DNA from 4 places in the Corticicoccus populi genome. Region 1 is predicted to be linked to each of the others. Evidence: riboswitches for the same ligand, from Rfam matches in the RefSeq annotation. Region 1 holds a riboswitch; each other region holds the start of a gene.
The links. Region 1 has a riboswitch for S-adenosylmethionine ahead of ACFSX4_RS10475 (O-acetylhomoserine aminocarboxypropyltransferase/cysteine synthase family protein). Riboswitches for the same ligand answer to the same signal wherever they lie in the genome.
Positions count from the first base shown of each region.

Region 2: linked by a shared signal. The riboswitch ahead of ACFSX4_RS09745 (5-methyltetrahydropteroyltriglutamate--homocysteine S-methyltransferase) and the one ahead of ACFSX4_RS10475 (O-acetylhomoserine aminocarboxypropyltransferase/cysteine synthase family protein) in region 1 are both predicted to bind S-adenosylmethionine.
Region 3: linked by a shared signal. The riboswitch ahead of metK (methionine adenosyltransferase) and the one ahead of ACFSX4_RS10475 (O-acetylhomoserine aminocarboxypropyltransferase/cysteine synthase family protein) in region 1 are both predicted to bind S-adenosylmethionine.
Region 4: linked by a shared signal. The riboswitch ahead of ACFSX4_RS06845 (methionine ABC transporter ATP-binding protein) and the one ahead of ACFSX4_RS10475 (O-acetylhomoserine aminocarboxypropyltransferase/cysteine synthase family protein) in region 1 are both predicted to bind S-adenosylmethionine.

Region 1 is NZ_JBHUOQ010000004.1:145,930-150,144, forward strand. Features, by position in the region: gene ACFSX4_RS10470 (Na+/H+ antiporter family protein) at 5-1,315, opposite strand; SAM riboswitch class I at 1,523-1,617, shown strand; gene ACFSX4_RS10475 (O-acetylhomoserine aminocarboxypropyltransferase/cysteine synthase family protein) at 1,687-2,964, shown strand; gene ACFSX4_RS10480 (homoserine O-succinyltransferase) at 2,964-3,884, shown strand; gene ACFSX4_RS10485 (chorismate mutase) at 3,925-4,215, opposite strand.
Region 2 is NZ_JBHUOQ010000004.1:21,206-25,420, reverse strand. Features, by position in the region: gene ACFSX4_RS09755 (AEC family transporter) at 1-635, shown strand, start outside; gene ACFSX4_RS09750 (phosphoribulokinase) at 680-1,324, shown strand; SAM riboswitch class I at 1,458-1,561, shown strand; gene ACFSX4_RS09745 (5-methyltetrahydropteroyltriglutamate--homocysteine S-methyltransferase) at 1,633-2,730, shown strand; gene ACFSX4_RS09740 (5-methyltetrahydropteroyltriglutamate--homocysteine S-methyltransferase) at 2,761-3,867, shown strand; gene ACFSX4_RS09735 (zinc-binding dehydrogenase) at 3,995-4,215, shown strand, end outside.
Region 3 is NZ_JBHUOQ010000001.1:93,486-97,700, forward strand. Features, by position in the region: gene ACFSX4_RS00605 (ABC transporter ATP-binding protein) at 1-255, opposite strand, end outside; gene ACFSX4_RS00610 (TetR/AcrR family transcriptional regulator) at 289-909, opposite strand; gene ACFSX4_RS00615 (hypothetical protein) at 1,134-1,301, shown strand; gene ACFSX4_RS00620 (hypothetical protein) at 1,298-1,864, shown strand; SAM riboswitch class I at 2,069-2,179, shown strand; gene metK (methionine adenosyltransferase) at 2,269-3,450, shown strand; gene ACFSX4_RS00630 (hypothetical protein) at 3,542-3,709, opposite strand; gene ACFSX4_RS00635 (nuclease-related domain-containing protein) at 3,907-4,215, shown strand, end outside.
Region 4 is NZ_JBHUOQ010000001.1:1,372,614-1,376,828, reverse strand. Features, by position in the region: gene ACFSX4_RS06870 (thioredoxin family protein) at 1-104, opposite strand, end outside; gene ACFSX4_RS06865 (Spx/MgsR family RNA polymerase-binding regulatory protein) at 248-601, shown strand; gene gcvH (glycine cleavage system protein GcvH) at 676-1,056, shown strand; gene ACFSX4_RS06855 (toprim domain-containing protein) at 1,116-1,520, shown strand; gene ACFSX4_RS06850 (thioredoxin family protein) at 1,468-1,773, shown strand; SAM riboswitch class I at 1,827-1,926, shown strand; gene ACFSX4_RS06845 (methionine ABC transporter ATP-binding protein) at 2,006-3,031, shown strand; gene ACFSX4_RS06840 (methionine ABC transporter permease) at 3,024-3,716, shown strand; gene ACFSX4_RS06835 (MetQ/NlpA family ABC transporter substrate-binding protein) at 3,759-4,215, shown strand, end outside.

The DNA.
Region 1 (4,215 bases):
TAATCTATAAAATCATCGCAGCAATAAACCCTGTAATAACCACCGGAATATTTAAAAAGATAAATGTCGGTACGCATGTATCCCAAATATGATCGTGCTGGTTATCTACATTCAGTCCTGCAGTCGGCCCGAGTGTCGAGTCAGACGCCGGGGAGCCAGCATCTCCGAGTGCACCTGCCGTTCCAATCAAAGCAATCACTGCAGGAAGTGACAGTCCAAGTTCAATACCAAGCGGGATAAAAATTGCTCCGATAATCGGTATTGTAGCGAATGAAGACCCGATTCCGAGAGTGACCAGCAGACCAACTACCAACATTGACATCGCTATTAGTGCTTTATTGTCCCCTAAAAAACCGGCTACGTTCGTTACCAGCGGTTCAACATGGCCGGATTCTGTAATAACGCCTGCAAAACCATTCGCCGCAAGCATTACCATACCAATATATGCCATGAGCTGAATACCTTTGATCAATTCATCATCAAGTTTTGACCACTTAAACTGAAATGAAAAGAAAAAGACTAATATCCCTGCGATTGCACCAAAAATCATTGATTCAGTAAGAAGCTGAACAGTAAATGTTGCAATGATGGCAATAACAGCTATCATCGCTATTTTAATATTCACCTCTTTTGGCTTTGCAAGAGTAATTCGTTTCGTCCTGTACTGTCTCGGTTTACTGTAAAAAATAACTGCAAGAATCAATCCAACTATAAATCCGAGGGATGGGATCCACATATTAGCTGTCACATCGGCCAGTGCAATAGACACTCCCGCATTTTCAAAACTCGTGACTATCGTATTTTGAAATATCTGCCCATACCCGTACGGCAGAATGACATATGTAAATGTCAGACCGAAAGTCAGAATAACTGCAATGAGACGGCGGTCCATCTGCAGTTCGTTAAACAAACTTAACAGCGGCGGTATTAAAATAGGAATAAATGCAATATGTACCGGAATTAAATTCTGACTCAGCATCGAAATAATAAGCAGTGCCGCAATGACACTTATTTTAGCTGTAATTCTTGCACTCTTGGTGCTGTCTTTTTTGAATACTTTCAATATTTTATCGACGACAAAGTCTGTAATGCCACTGTAGGCAATCAGTGCCGCAAAACCTCCCAGCAAGGCATAGCTTAATGCAATTTCCGCACCGCCGACAATGTTTGACGTAAACACAGTAATTGTATCGAGAAAACCCATACCGGCAATCAAACCACCTGTCAGTGCACCTGCAAATAATGCCAGTACGACATTTAAACGGCATAAGCTTAATACAATCATCACAATTACAGCCACTAACACTGCATTCATAATCAACACCTCTTCATCTTATATACTGATAGCAATCGTAATCAGTAGATGCGTCATTGTCAATACTTCTTTAAACATTAATCTGTACATTAGACTGTAACGCCTTAAATACCTCCCGCGTTATTATTGAAAGAATAAAAAACTAAATTTTTAAATTTATTTGACAAAAACAAACGGACTGTGTAACATAATCTACAATTCAATATACACTTATCCAGAGTGGCTGAGGGACTGGCCCCGTGACGCCCGGCAACCTTTTAAGTAAGGTGCTAATTCCAGCAGGTTATCCTGATAGATGAGCGAACAATAGCCTGCCTGTTTCCACAGGGAGGCTGTTTTATTATATAAATAAAAAATAAGGAGGAATGTTCATGACTGAGAACTACAGATTTGAAACGAAGCAGCTTCATGCCGGACAGGAGGTTGACCCGGCAACGAACTCACGTGCACTACCGATTTACCAGACGACTTCCTATAATTTTGACAGCACTGAGCATGCAGCCAACCTGTTTGCTCTGAAGGAAGCGGGCAACATCTACACACGTATCACCAATCCAACGACTGCAGCCCTCGAAACACGCGTTGCAGAACTTGAAGGCGGTACAGCAGGTCTCGGTGTCGCATCCGGCATGGCTGCAATTACTTATGCAATACAGGCAGTCGCAAACAGCGGAGACCATATCATCGCGACTACGAGCCTTTACGGGGGGACACATACTTTGTTCACTCATACTTTAAGTAAATTCGGGATTGATGTTTCACTTGTCAGCACTAAAAACCCGGACGATGTAAAGAATGCAGTCCAGAGCAATACAAAAGCGATATTTGTTGAGACTATCGGCAACCCGGAAGGTAATGTCGAGGATCTTGAGACTCTGGCAGAGATTGCAGGTACAAACGAAGTTCCGCTGATTGTAGACAATACATTCGCAACACCTTATTTATGCCGTCCGATTGAGCACGGTGCCAATGTTGTTGTTCATTCTGCTACGAAGTTTCTCGGCGGACATGGAACATCCATCGGCGGTGTGATTGTAGACGGGGGTAACTTTAATTGGAAAAACGGAAAGTTCCCGGGCTTCAGCGAGCCGGATCATTCCTACCACGGTCTTGTTTTCGCAGACACTTTCCATCCTGCAGAATTCGCCTTTAAAATCAGAACGACATTACTGCGTGACACTGGAGCCGCACTGTCTCCATTCAATGCCTTTCTCCTTACACAGGGAATTGAAACATTGTCATTACGCATGGAGCGCCATGTTGAAAATGCGGTGAAGGCAGCTGAATTCCTCAAAGGCCACGAAAAAGTCGAATGGGTGGATTATGCCGGTCTCACTTCAAGCCCTTATCATGAACTCAAAGAAAAATATCTGCCTGAAGGTGCCGGATCCATTTTCACTTTCGGCGTCAAAGGCGGCTATGACGCGGGCATCCGCTTCATTGAGTCCATGGAACTGTTCTCGCTCCTTGCGAATGTCGGTGATGCGAAATCACTTGTAGTCCATCCCGCTTCTACAACACATTCGCAGATGACCGAAGAAGAACAGGCAGCAGGCGGTATTAAACCTGAAATGATTCGTGTTTCTATCGGTCTCGAACATATTGACGATATTATTGAAGATCTCAGTAAAGGATTGGATGCGATCTAATGCCTATTAAAATAATTGAAGGACTGCCGGTTAAAAAGAACCTGCAGAAAGAAAATGTTTATACAATTGAAGCATCACGTGCCATTACACAGGATATCCGGCCGATTAGAATATTAATCTTGAACTTAATGCCGAAAAAAGAGGAAACAGAACTTCATTTACTGCGGCTGCTGGGTAATACACCGCTTCAGATTGATGTGGAGTTTATGTATACAAAAACACACAGAAGCAGAAACACACCCACCAGTCATCTTCAAAAATACTATAATACTATTGATGAAATTTCCGATCAGTATTTTGACGGGATGATTGTCACCGGTGCGCCTGTGGAACACCTGGAATTCAATGATGTGGATTATATTAAAGAACTTGAAGAAATTTTTGCATGGTCTGAGAACCACGTCTTCAGACGATTCTTTATATGCTGGGGGGCACAGGCTGCCCTGCACTATTATCACGGGATGAAAAAAGAGCCGCTTGAGCAGAAGCTTTTCGGCATCTTCAACTACCGTAATGAAGCACCTGAACATCCATTTTTAAGAGGATTTGATGATGTCTACCACGTTCCTCAGTCCAGGAACAGCAAAATGGATATGAGTGACATCAAATTCAATGAAGATTTAACAGTACTTACTTCACATCCAGAACACGGTCCTGATATTTTGACAACGGGGGACGACAGAGACTTATTCATATTCGGTCATTTGGAATATGAACGGGACACGCTTAAAAGTGAATATGTCCGTGATGTGAAACGCGGTCTTGATATTCAGGTGCCTTATAATTATTTCCCGGGTAATGACCCTGGTTACGCACCGACATTTTCCTGGAAAAGCCACGGTCACCTGCTGTTTAACAACTGGCTGAATGAAGCTTATCAGAATACCTACTATGACTTAACAGATCTCGAGAACAGATAAATAAAGCCCTCTGCATATGCAGAGGGCTTTATTTTATATATTAATCTTTGGAAAGTCTTTCTTCATTGATTAGTTCCTGCTGCCTATGACGGGAGAGTCCCATGAGATGATTGAAGAACTGTTCACCGTACTCTTTAAGTTTACTATCCGAAATACGTGCAACATTTTTTTCAATCACTTCTTTTTCACGCATTTCATCAAACACCGGAATATTATTTGCTATTTTATAGTTTGCCACTTCTACTGATATGTTCATTCTTTCTTCAAATAATTTCACAAGCTCTTCATCGATACGGTCGATTTCCTTCCGGAGTGATTTATGAGTATTCAA
Region 2 (4,215 bases), 120 kb from region 1:
TGTTGAAAAACAGTATTTCTTTAATGAACTCCGGCAATTACGGGCTGCCGGTCAGTCAGCTTGTTTTCAGTGCACACCCGCTTGGTGTATCGGTCCAAATTATTGTGCTGGTGATTCAGAATCTACTAACTTATACATACGGTCTCTACAATTTGATTTCTGTATCCAAATCTATCATTGATATCTTAAGAGATCTTTTGAAACTGCCGATTATTCATGCATTATGGATTGCGGCTCTCTTCAAAATAGTGGATATACCTATTCCAAACTTCGCACTGGTGCCGATTGAACAGCTTGCCGGCGGCTTTGCAGCACTGGCATTAATACTGCTCGGAATGCAGCTTGAAAGTATTGAAGTGAAAACATTCCACAAAGTCATCGGATGGGCATTAGTCGGCAGACTCATTTTGAGCCCGGCGGTGGCACTGGGATTAATCTATCTCTTAGGAATAGATGGTGTGATTGCACAGTCTCTGTTAATCGCAAGTGCATTCCCAACATCTAGAAATACTGCGACCCTTGCCCTGGAATATGATGTAGAGCCGGAACTTCATGCACAGACTGTACTGTATTCAACACTTCTCAGCAGTATTACAGTGACAGTTGTGATTTATCTGGCGATGAATTTATTTTAACTATGATAACAACGAGATATTCAGCTGAACAGGAGGAAATATTAATGAAAAAATTGGTAGAAAATATGATTCGATTCATAGAAGTTTCAAAGGAAAAGCATCTGATTATCGGTATATCCGGGCACGGTGCAGCAGGTAAGACAATGTTTGCTGAAAGATTATGCAGTGCTTTGGAACCGGGGACATACAATTATTTGAATACAGACCCGTATATTATTCACGGCACGTATAGAAAACATCTGGAAGCGGTATATGAATATAATGGTCAAATCCATCGTTTTAAACCGACGGCATGTATGCCTTCCGCCCATGAATTATCTGGACTGGAACGTGATTTGAAAAGTATTAAAGGCGGTCGTGATGTACTGACTATTCATAAAGAGTGGATGCCTGAAGAAGTAATGTCTGCGGGATACAGCGTCACTGTTGTGGAAGGAATGTCAATTGCTTTTCTTGATCCGGCACTTTTTGACTGCTCGGTTTATATTTATACTGATGGAGAGACGGAATTGAACAGAAGGCTCGACAGAGATATTAACGACCGCGGCCGTAAAACAGAGGCATTATATCAGTCCCACGAAGAGAGAAGAATACAATATGAATTATTCATGCACCCTGAAAGCGTGCATTTTGATATACTAGTCAATCATTCCAACGACCAATTCAAAATTGAACGGACATGTTTCTAATATGCCGCCATTGATTCATCCGGATAGATCATTCAGAGTATAAACAAGAGGACCGGCTGAAGCATTTTGATACTTTACTTATTGACAGAAAATTAGATATAGTTTAACATTCTCACTAATCAAATAAATCTGATTCTTATCCAGAGAGGTGGAGGGACTGGCCTGTCGATACCTCAGCAGCGGACCATTAGGTACTGTGCTAATTCCATGGAGCTTATATGAGCTTAAAGATGAGACGGTTGAAATAAGCCCTTTCTATCTTTGAGATAGGAGGGGTTTATTTATTAAATCAAAAAGGTGGGGTTTCAATGGCAGCAGGAGTGAATGGACCATTTAAGGCGGATCATGTCGGCAGTCTTTTACGGCCGGAACGGATTCATCAGGCACGTAAGGATAAGTCGGAAGGAAAAATTTCGGCGGATGAATTATATGAAATTGAGACGGAAGAGATTAAGAAGATTGTTGATAAGCAGATTGAAGTCGGCTTAAAAGCAGTGACTGACGGTGAATTCAGACGCCGCTTCTGGCATACTGACTTTTTAGAGCACATTACAGGTATTGAAGGATATGTGCCGGATCAGGGTTATTTATTCGTCGGTGAAGAAACAGAGCGATACAACGTCAGAAATATAGGGAAAATCGGTTTTGATAAAAATCACCCACACGTCCGTGACTTTAAACTTTTTAATGAAATTGTCGGTGGACGGGCTGTTGCGAAACAGACGATTCCGAGTCCGAACCAGCTGTTTAACGCTGGGATCAGAAACTATGATATTTATCCGGATGTTGAGGATTATGCCGACGACATTGTTAAAGCATATCAGGATGCAGTTACTGCATTTTATGATGCCGGCTGCAGGTATTTACAGTTTGACGATGTATATATCGCAGGGTTGAATGCGGATGAAATTCCGTTTAACGACACAGATTACAGTGTTGATGAGTTAATTGAACTGGCACTGCGCGTCATTAACGGTGTGCTTGAAGTAAAGCCGGATGATTTAGTGATTACGACGCATTTATGCCGCGGGAACTATCGTTCAAAATGGGCATTTGAAGGCAGTTATGCGAAAATTGCCCCGGTATTGTTTGCGAAAGAGAAAGTGGACGGCTTCTTCCTCGAGTATGATGATGATCGTTCAGGTGATTTTAAACCGCTGAAAGAAATTCCTGACGGCGGCCCACAGGTCGTGCTCGGACTGTTCACATCAAAGCATGGTGAACTGGAAGACAAAGAAGAAATTAAAGCGCGTATTGAAGAAGCAGCGGAATTTATTCCGAAAGAGCAGATTTCTTTAAGTCCGCAGTGCGGGTTCGCATCTACTCACCACGGGAATATTTTAACTGAAGAAGCACAGTGGAATAAATTAAGATACATCGTTGAGTTATCAGAAACGCTTTTATAAAAATAAACATAGATTGAAAGAGGGACTATTTTGACGAATACAGTATTTACAGGACCATTTAAAGCGGATCATGTCGGCAGTTTACTGCGTCCGGAACGTATCCATCAGGCGCGTAAAGATAATGCCGAAGGGAATCTCTCAGACGAAGAATTATACGATATTGAGACGAAAGAGATTCAAAAGGTTGTAGACAAACAGATTGAAATCGGTCTCCGGGCAGTGACAGACGGTGAGTTCAGACGCCGTTTCTGGCACATTGATTTCATGGAGCACATCGGTGGTGCGGAAGGCTATATTCCTGAGGAAGGCTATTCCTTTAAAGGAATGAAGACGGAAGCTTACCATGTAAAGAATACGGGGAAACTTAAATTTAACCCGGATCATCCGCATGTAAAAGATTTCATTCTTTTCAGGGATATTGTCGGCGACCGTGCGGTTGCGAAACAGACGATTCCAAGTCCGAACCAGTTCTTTATGTCCGGTATTAGAAATAAAGAAATTTACCCTGATATATTTGAGTATGCAGAAGATGTTATTCAGACTTATAAAGATGCGGTTCAGGCATTTTATGATGCCGGCTGCCGCTACCTGCAGCTTGATGATGTATATATCGCATCATTAAACAGTGAGGATATTTCATTTTTAGATACTGACCTCGACAGACAGGCATTGATTGAGCTCGCATTAAAAGTGGTTAACGGCGCGCTTGAAGATAAGCCGGATGATATGGTGGTCACAACACACTTATGCCGCGGGAATTACCGTTCCAGATGGAGATATGAAGGCAGTTATGCACACATTGCCCCGGTATTGTTTGCGAAAGAAAAAGTGGACGGATTTTTCCTTGAGTATGATGATGACCGTTCAGGCGACTTTGAACCATTAAGAGAAATACCGACAGAAGGTCATGCGCCGAAAGTCGTCCTTGGTGTATTTACATCAAAGCATGGTGAACTTGAAGATAAAGAAGAGATTAAAGCACGTCTGAAAGAGGCATTGGAAATTCTTCCGAAAGAACAGATCTGTTTCAGTCCGCAGTGTGGTTTTTCCTCAACGCATCACGGTAACGAGCTGACAGAAGCGGATCAGTGGAATAAATTAAAATATATTATCGAACTTTCAAATGAACTTTTATAATGAACGAACCAGGCCGGCAGTGACCGGGCTGGTTTTTTTAGGATAAGGTTTTAAATTCTATGATTAGAGGAATAGATATACGTTCGAGTTATACAAAAATACTTGAGTTTAAAGGAGATATATCATTATGAAGGCAGTGTTTCATGAAGGTGAAAAAGGTTTGGCAGGTGTGCAGTACGGTTCAGTGGAAAAGCCTGAGGTCAGTAAAGGTGAAATACGCGTGAAATTAAAAACAGCCGGATTAAATCATAGAGATTTACTTGTGCCTAACAGGCATGATGAGAAAGATCCTTACTTTATACTGGGTTCTGACGGTGCAGGAATTATTGATGATGTCGGGGAAAATGT
Region 3 (4,215 bases), on a different contig from region 1:
ATCCCCCGGAACATAGGAAATCCGCTTATGAATTTCAAGGCTGTCTTTCCACACATCTTTACCGAATATTTGTGCGTCTCCGCCGTTCTTTTTTATAATACCGAGTAAAATTCTGATTGTTGTTGATTTTCCGGAACCGTTGGGACCGATAAAACCGACCACCTCACCGGGATAAACTGAAAAGGTGACATCACTTAACGCCTGGAATTTACCGAACTTTTTTTGTAAGCCTTCAATTTTAACCATTTCGTTCATCATAATGACTTCCTTTCAAATAATATGAGTGTTTTATTTATAAAAACTGTACTTTAATATTTCTGCGTATTCCTGCCAATCGTTTAAAAGGGCACCTCCGAAATCAGTAACAGATTCAAAAGATTCTATCTGCGGCATATATTTATCAGCAAAACCGAACATCGTCCATGTTAAAATTTCGATTGCTTTTTGAACATCAATCTCTTTTTTAAACAATGAATAATCAATATCATCGTACAGGCTGTTTAAACCGCGGATATAAGTATCATTGATTTTGTCATTAATTATATTTTTGACCTCGGCTGATTCTTCACTTATAGAATTGGTCAGAAAATCAAAGGCATAGGGAAACTGTTTTTGAGTTTTTAATTTCTCTACACCGATATTTTCAAGACGTTTAAACAAATCAGGCTCTGACTTGTCAATTTGATTGTAAAACTGCTCAACAACTTCGATACTGTAATCAAGCAGGAAAATGTACAATCCTTTTTTACTGCCGAAATAATTGAACAATGAGCCTTTTGAAATATTGGCTGCTTTTGTAATAACGTTGGTTGATGCAGATTCATAACCATTTTCACTGAATTCTTTTAGTGACACATTAATAATTTCAGTTTTTTTATTATCATCTACTTTATTAAAATTTTTATACATTTCAATCATCCTCACTTCTTTGACCACTATGGTCAACTTCATTATAGTTCTAGTGACCGGTGTGGTCAAGTGATTTTCTAAAACTGCTGGAAATACTTGATTATATGAAAAATTTATTATACGAATGTCTCATTTATTAGGATGGCTTCAATCTGCGTCCTTTATTTAGAATGTAAAATGTTATATAATAAATTTACTATTTAAATGGAAAGGAGATGCCGCCAATGGCTACATCTACAATCACCAGAAAGATTACGATCAATGAATATGAAGCTAGGCAAATTGCAGAAAGTGAAGCGTACGCTGTGAAAAAATCATCTGTAAAAATGGCAACTTCAAAACAACGAAAAACGTTAATTGATTCAATCAGAAGGGGTAAGCATAATAAGTGAATCTGATTATAGAATCTCTCGAAGCATTAATACAGGATGGTCTGACTAAAGAAGAGTTTCACACTTTAGTTGAAAATTTTAAATGTGATTTTAATGAAGATGTTGAGTATTTTTTATTGGAAAAAGCTTATAGCAGTTGTGTTGCGAGTCAGTCCAGAACTTTTTTAGTGAGAGACGAGGAGAAGTTGAATGAGATATTAGGATATTTTACGTTATCCCACAAAACAATTTCTTTTAATAGTGAAGTCTCTGCAAATGAGAGGAAAAAACTTACCGGTTCAAAACAAAGTGATGGGTTGTCAGGAATATTAATTGCTCAACTCGGTAAGAATACCAATGCAAGTGTTAACATCAAAGGGATGCTCTTATTAAATGAAGCAGAGAATTTATGTAATCAAATTTTCGAGACGATAGCTTTAAGAGTAGTAATACTTGAACATGATGATGTGGAAGAATTACATCGTTTCTACGGGGAGAATCATTATAAAATCCTGGATAAAGCTTCTGATAAGAATAATCATCTGTTTCTTAGGTATAAAAGGCTAGATAGAAATTTAAATTAAGGTATCCTGTCATAACAACAAAGGACGACAGAGAATTCAGTGATTCAAATAGCTTTCTCGAAAATTAATGACTTTTACTTTAAGAACAGCGACTATACAAATAAAATCTAGTAAACTGCTAGGATTAAATAATATGAATCATGAAAACCACATGCTTGGTCTTGATTTGGTTTTGTGAATCTAGTATATTATTAAATAAGTTATCTCTTATCAAGAGTCGGTGGAGGGAACATACCCTATGAAGCCCAGCAACCTCTTTATTAGTTTTTGTGAAGAAAGGTGCTAAAGGATGCAGAGTATTCTGAGCGATAAGGGGAAGAGCGGAGCCTTTTCTCTTTTTGATGAGAAAAGGTTTTATTTTTGTCGTTAGGAGATAGCTAATATACTTTTAAAGGAGCTTATTTATGGCAGAGCGCAATTTATTTACTTCCGAGTCAGTGACGGAGGGACATCCAGATAAGATTGCCGATCAAATATCTGATGCAATTTTAGATGAAATTATTGAAGGAGATGCACATGCAAGAGTTGCCTGTGAAACGGTAGTGAATACGGGTCTCGCATTAATCGTGGGTGAGATTAGTACAAAAACGTATGTGGATATTCCTAAAATCGTAAGAAAGACAGTTGAAGATATTGGCTATGTTGATGCAAAGTACGGTTATGACTATAAAACAATGTCTGTATTAACAGGTATCGATGAACAGTCACAGGATATTGCACAAGGTGTGAACAATGCGATTGAAACGAGAAGTACGGAAGATGTGTCTACAGGTGCCGGCGACCAGGGCTTAATGTTCGGCTTCGCTTGTGATGAAACAGAGGAATTAATGCCGCTTCCAATCTCTTTATCCCATAAATTATCAAAGCGTTTAACGGAAGCAAGAAAAACAGGGCTGCTTGATTACCTGCGCCCGGATGGTAAAACACAGGTGACGGTTGAATATGATGAAAATAATGTTGTGAAACGAATTGATACGATTGTCATTTCTACACAGCATCATGAAGATATTTCACCGGAACAGATTTATGATGATCTTCTTGAGTATGTGATTCGTTATGTTGTCCCTGAGGAACTGCTTGATGAAGATACAAAATACTTCATCAACCCGACAGGGCGCTTTGTTATCGGCGGACCACAGGGTGATGCAGGGCTGACAGGCCGTAAAATTATCGTAGATACTTACGGTGGTTATGCGCGTCACGGCGGCGGTGCATTCAGTGGTAAGGATCCGACAAAGGTCGACCGTTCTGCAGCATATGCAGCACGCTATATCGCTAAAAATATTGTGGCAAGTAAAATCGCATCAAAATGTGAAATCCAGCTGGCATATGCCATCGGCGTGTCACAGCCTGTATCGATTTCAGTAGATACTTTCGGGACTTCAAAATATAGTGAAGCTCAAATCGTTGAGGCCATCCGTGAGCTGTTCAACTTATCACCGGACGGAATCATTGAGATGCTTGATTTAAGAAGACCGATTTATAAAAACACCGCAAGCTACGGCCATTTTGGACGTGAAGATTTGAATCTTCCATGGGAAGCGGTGGATCAGGTGGATGCACTTATCGGTTCACTTTCCAAATAAAAAAACCCGGATGCTTTTTGCAGCCCCCTGAAACGAGAAATAAATCTCACTTCAGGGGACTGCAGAACTCCGGTTTTTTCAGTTCAACAGGTTAATCTTCGTCTTCATTATCATCCATATCATCGTGATTCTCATGATCTTCCATGTCATTGTCGTCCATATCACTGTCATCCATGTCATCTGAATCGTCATTGCCGCATGCACCGAGAACAAGAACGGAGAGTAATCCGCCTGTAAGTAAATATTTTTTAAGTTTCACAGTAAAGCCTCCTTGTATCCTTTAAAAGGATATTATTGAATGGAATGTATTGATCCTCATTTTAAAAATGATTGAGTAATTATACCCATTTAGTTAAAGATAAAACATAAACTTAAGATGGAGACTTGTTTTTAATCGTTTCAAATCCGTTCTTTTGATATAATAAATTAAGCAATTCGAGGAAAAGGAGAATAAATATGAATATGAATACAGATATTTTTACAGAGCCGATATTTATCATTGTTGCTGCTGTACTTTTAATTATTTTGATTTGGTTCTTAGTCTATTTCTTCAAACACCGTAAAGAAGTGAACACACTTCAGGAATCATATGATAAAGAAAAGAAGGAACTGGTTGAAAATTACGAGTCACAGCATGAAGAAGAGCGTCTTGGTTATAAAAAAGAAATTTCCACGCTGAATGAAAAATATTATAACGATACTACGCTGCTCGATAACAAATTATCCAGCCTTCAGCAGTTCACTGTCGATAAAGGTGAATATTTA
Region 4 (4,215 bases), on a different contig from region 1:
ATGCGTGTACAATCCGGGCACCAGTCTGCAAAGAATTTAACGACGATTTTGTCACTGCCGTTTATTTTTTCTGTAAAATCTTCATATGTTTTAATAGGTTCCATAAATCCTGACCTCCAGTATATTATATGATATCAGTCTACCATCAATCCGTTCTAAAATAAATCTGCATGCATTTTTGAAAAATACTTCGTATGAATGTATCAGTCATGTATAATTAAAGTAACTAAACACACGGAGGTAAATCATGATTACACTTTATGAATATCCACAATGTACGACATGCCGGAAAGGGAAAAAATATTTGAGCGGCAGTGGTATAGACTTTACAGCACATGACATGGTGAAAAATCCCCCAGGTGCAGATACGCTGAAAGGAATCATTGAGCAGTCGGACTACTCAGTGGATGACTTTTTCAATAAACGCGGTAAAAAATTTAAAGATCTCGGGTTAAAAGAAACACTCGACGATATGACACTTGATGAGAAACTCGAGCTTCTTTCAAGCGACGGCATGCTGATTAAAAGACCGCTTCTTGTTACTGATGATACTGTAGTTTTAGGTTTCAAGGAAGAAGCATACGAAGCGGCAGTCCGCTGATCAAAATATCTTGCTAAAATGTTTAAATTTGTGTCATTATAGATGTGTATATAATATACGGGGAGGTTTTAATCGTGGCAGCACCAAAAGAATTTAAATACTCAGAAGACCATGAATGGGTGAAAGTTGAAGGGAATACCGCAACAATCGGTATCACTGAATTCGCACAATCTGAACTCGGGGATATCGTATTTGTTGAGCTTCCTGAAACAGATGATAACGTAACACAGGGAGAATCTTTCGGCAGTGTTGAATCTGTGAAAACAGTATCTGAACTTTATGCACCGGTTGATGGTAAAATCATTGAAGTGAATGAAGAATTGGAAGACAGCCCTGAACTTGTTAATGAATCACCTTATGAAGGCGCATGGATGATTAAAGTTGAACTGACAAATGAATCACAGCTTGACGGTCTTATGGATGCAGACGCATACGATGAAATGACGGGTGCGTAATATATCAACTCCGGGCGGATGTCCGGGGTTTTCTTTATATAATGACTGGAGGGATAAATATGTATCTTTCTGAAAAAGTAATTATTGTTGAAGGTAAGAGTGACAAATGCCGCGTGGAGAGTGTCATAGCAGAACCTGTTCAAATCATCTGTACTTTTGGTACAATGGGTGTGTCAAAGCTTGATAATATACTGGATCAGATTGCAGTATCTGATATTTATATATTGTCTGATGCAGATAAAGAGGGACAGAAAATACGTCAGTGGTTTAAAAAGCATTTAAGTGAAAGTAAACATATTTATATTGATCCGAAATTCGGTGCAGTGGCAAGATGTCCAAAGGATTATCTGGCAGGTGTACTGCACCGTCAGGGGTTTCAAGTGAAACCCGGATTTTTGAGAGGTAAGTATTATGATGAAGCAAGAGTTGGATACCAGGGACTTATACAATCTTATACAATCTGAAGACAGAGTGATAGTATTCGGATATGCACCGATTTGTGCAAACTGTCAGATTGCAGAACGGATGCTGAATGTTGCGAAAGAAGTGGTCGGATTTGAATATACACCGGTTGATTTGAATTATCATGAGGCGTTTATCAATGAATTTCATGTTCAATCAGCACCGGCACTTCTCGTGTTCGAGCGGGGAGAATTGATTCGTTCCGTCTATGCATTCGAATCAGTCACAAAGCTGGTGGAAATATTACAAAAATAATGTTGACTATATTACTCGGTGATGATAATATAATGACAATTCAATAGAAGGAACTCTTATCGAGAGTGGTGGAGGGAAGTGCCCGTTGAAGCCACGGCAACCGTCAGAAAGACAAGGTGCCAATTCACTGAATTTTACATTCGAAGATGAGGGGCGTAAATAAAAGCCTGCTCATTTCATAGTAAATGAGTAGGCTTTTATTGTTAAATTTATATAGTTTGGATGAAGACATATGATAGATGTTAAAAATGCCGGTAAGATTTTCAGTACTAAAAATATCAATATTACAGCAGTTGATGACGTTTCTTTAACGATTAAAAAAGGTGAAATATTTGGTATCATCGGCTATTCCGGTGCAGGGAAATCGACGCTGATTCGTTTATTGAACGGCCTTGAAGTGCCGACTTCCGGTGATATTGTGATTGACGGTGACACCATCAATCAACTATCGAAAAAGGCCCTCAGGAAAAAACGGCAGAAAGTCTCAATGATTTTCCAGCATTTTAATTTACTGTGGTCCCGTACAGTCGAGGAAAATATCAGTTTCCCGCTTGAGATTGCAGGGGTCCCGAGAAGTGAACGCCGCCGCCGCGCACAGGAGTTAATCGAACTTGTCGGTCTTTCCGGGCGTGAGAAAAATTATCCGAGTGAACTTTCCGGCGGCCAGAAGCAGAGAGTCGGTATCGCACGTGCACTCGCGAACGACCCGGAAGTACTGCTTTGTGATGAAGCGACCAGTGCACTGGATCCGGAGACAACAGATGAAGTACTTCAACTGCTTGAGAGAATCCGGAAAGAGCTGCAGCTGACCATTGTATTGATTACACATGAAATGCATGTTATCCGGAAAATATGTGACCAGGCGGCTGTAATGGAAAAAGGCAGAGTCGTTGAAACAGGTCCTGTTCTCAGGCTCTTTCAAAATCCTGGGCACCCGGTGACAGAACGGTTCGTCAAAGATGACATCAATGATGAAGAGACTGCACTCGCAATTGATGAAGTGAGAGAGGTATTTCCAGATTCTAAAATCTTGAAGCTTGGTTTTGTGGGAACTAAATCGAAAACACCGGTGGTCTCACAAGTCATTAAATCCTACGACCTGGATTTGAATATTTTATCCGGAAATATTAAAAATACAAACAATGAATCCTACGGACACCTTTATGTGGCACTTGATATTGATGATAAAGTGCTGAAATCATTAAGTGAGTCTTTAGGTGCTGAAGGGGTAACAGTTGAGGTGGAAGAACATGAATGAATTTAGAGAAGACCTCATTGAAATGTTTTCATTTGAAAATGTCAGATGGGATGTGGTGTGGGAGGCGACACTCGACACACTGTATATGACAGGTATCGCAACAGTCTTTACCGCATTGTTCGGAATTATTCTGGGTATTATTTTATATCTTTCAAATAAAAGTGAGCATACATTGAGTGCGCCGTTGTACGGTGCCACAGCGTTTATAGTCAACTTGTTCAGAGCAATTCCGTTTATCATTTTAATCATCCTGTTAATTCCGCTGACTAAAGCGGTGATGGGGACGATAATGGGAGTTGAAGGTGCACTGCCGGCACTGATTATCGGCGCGTCGCCTTTCTATGCGAGACTGGTTGAGATTGGCCTTAAGGAAATTGATAAAGGTGTGATTGAAGCAGCGGAATCGATGGGTGCAAGCACATGGGAAATCATTTGGAAAGTACTGCTTCCGGAGTCACTGCCGGCACTGATTTCCGGGATTACAGTGACTGCAATTATGCTGGTCGGTTCAACAGCGATTGCCGGTGTTATTGGTGCCGGAGGTCTCGGCAACCTCGCATATATGGTTGGTTTCACCCGCAGCCAGAGTGATGTCACACTTGTTGCTACAGTAGTAATTTTGATTATCGTATTCATCATTCAGGTTGTCGGCGATCTGCTGGCGAAAACTGTGGATAAGCGGTAGTCATTATATAAATATATTATATGGAAAGAAGGGTTTATTTTTATGAAAAAGTTTTTATCTTTTTTATCATTATCAGTTTTGGTTTTAGTTCTCGCAGCCTGCGGCAATGGTTCTGATGATTCAGCGGAATCAGAAGCAGACAGCGGTGAAGATTCAGAGCTTGTTGTTGCAGCGTCACCTGCACCGCATGCAGAGATTCTTGAAGAAGCGGCGTCAATTCTTGAGGATGAAGGCATTAATCTTGAAGTGAATATTGTCAATGATTATACAACACCGAACAGACTGCTTGCCGATGAGGAAGTGGATGCAAACTACTTCCAACATGTGCCTTACCTGGATGGAGAAATTGAATCCCACGGTTATGATTTGGTCAGCGCAGGAAATGTTCATATTGAGCCGATGGCGGTTTATTCCAATGATTATGATTCACTGGAAGACATTCCTGACGGTTCAACCATTCTTGTTTCAAATAACCCGGCTGAAGAAGGACGCTTCCTGT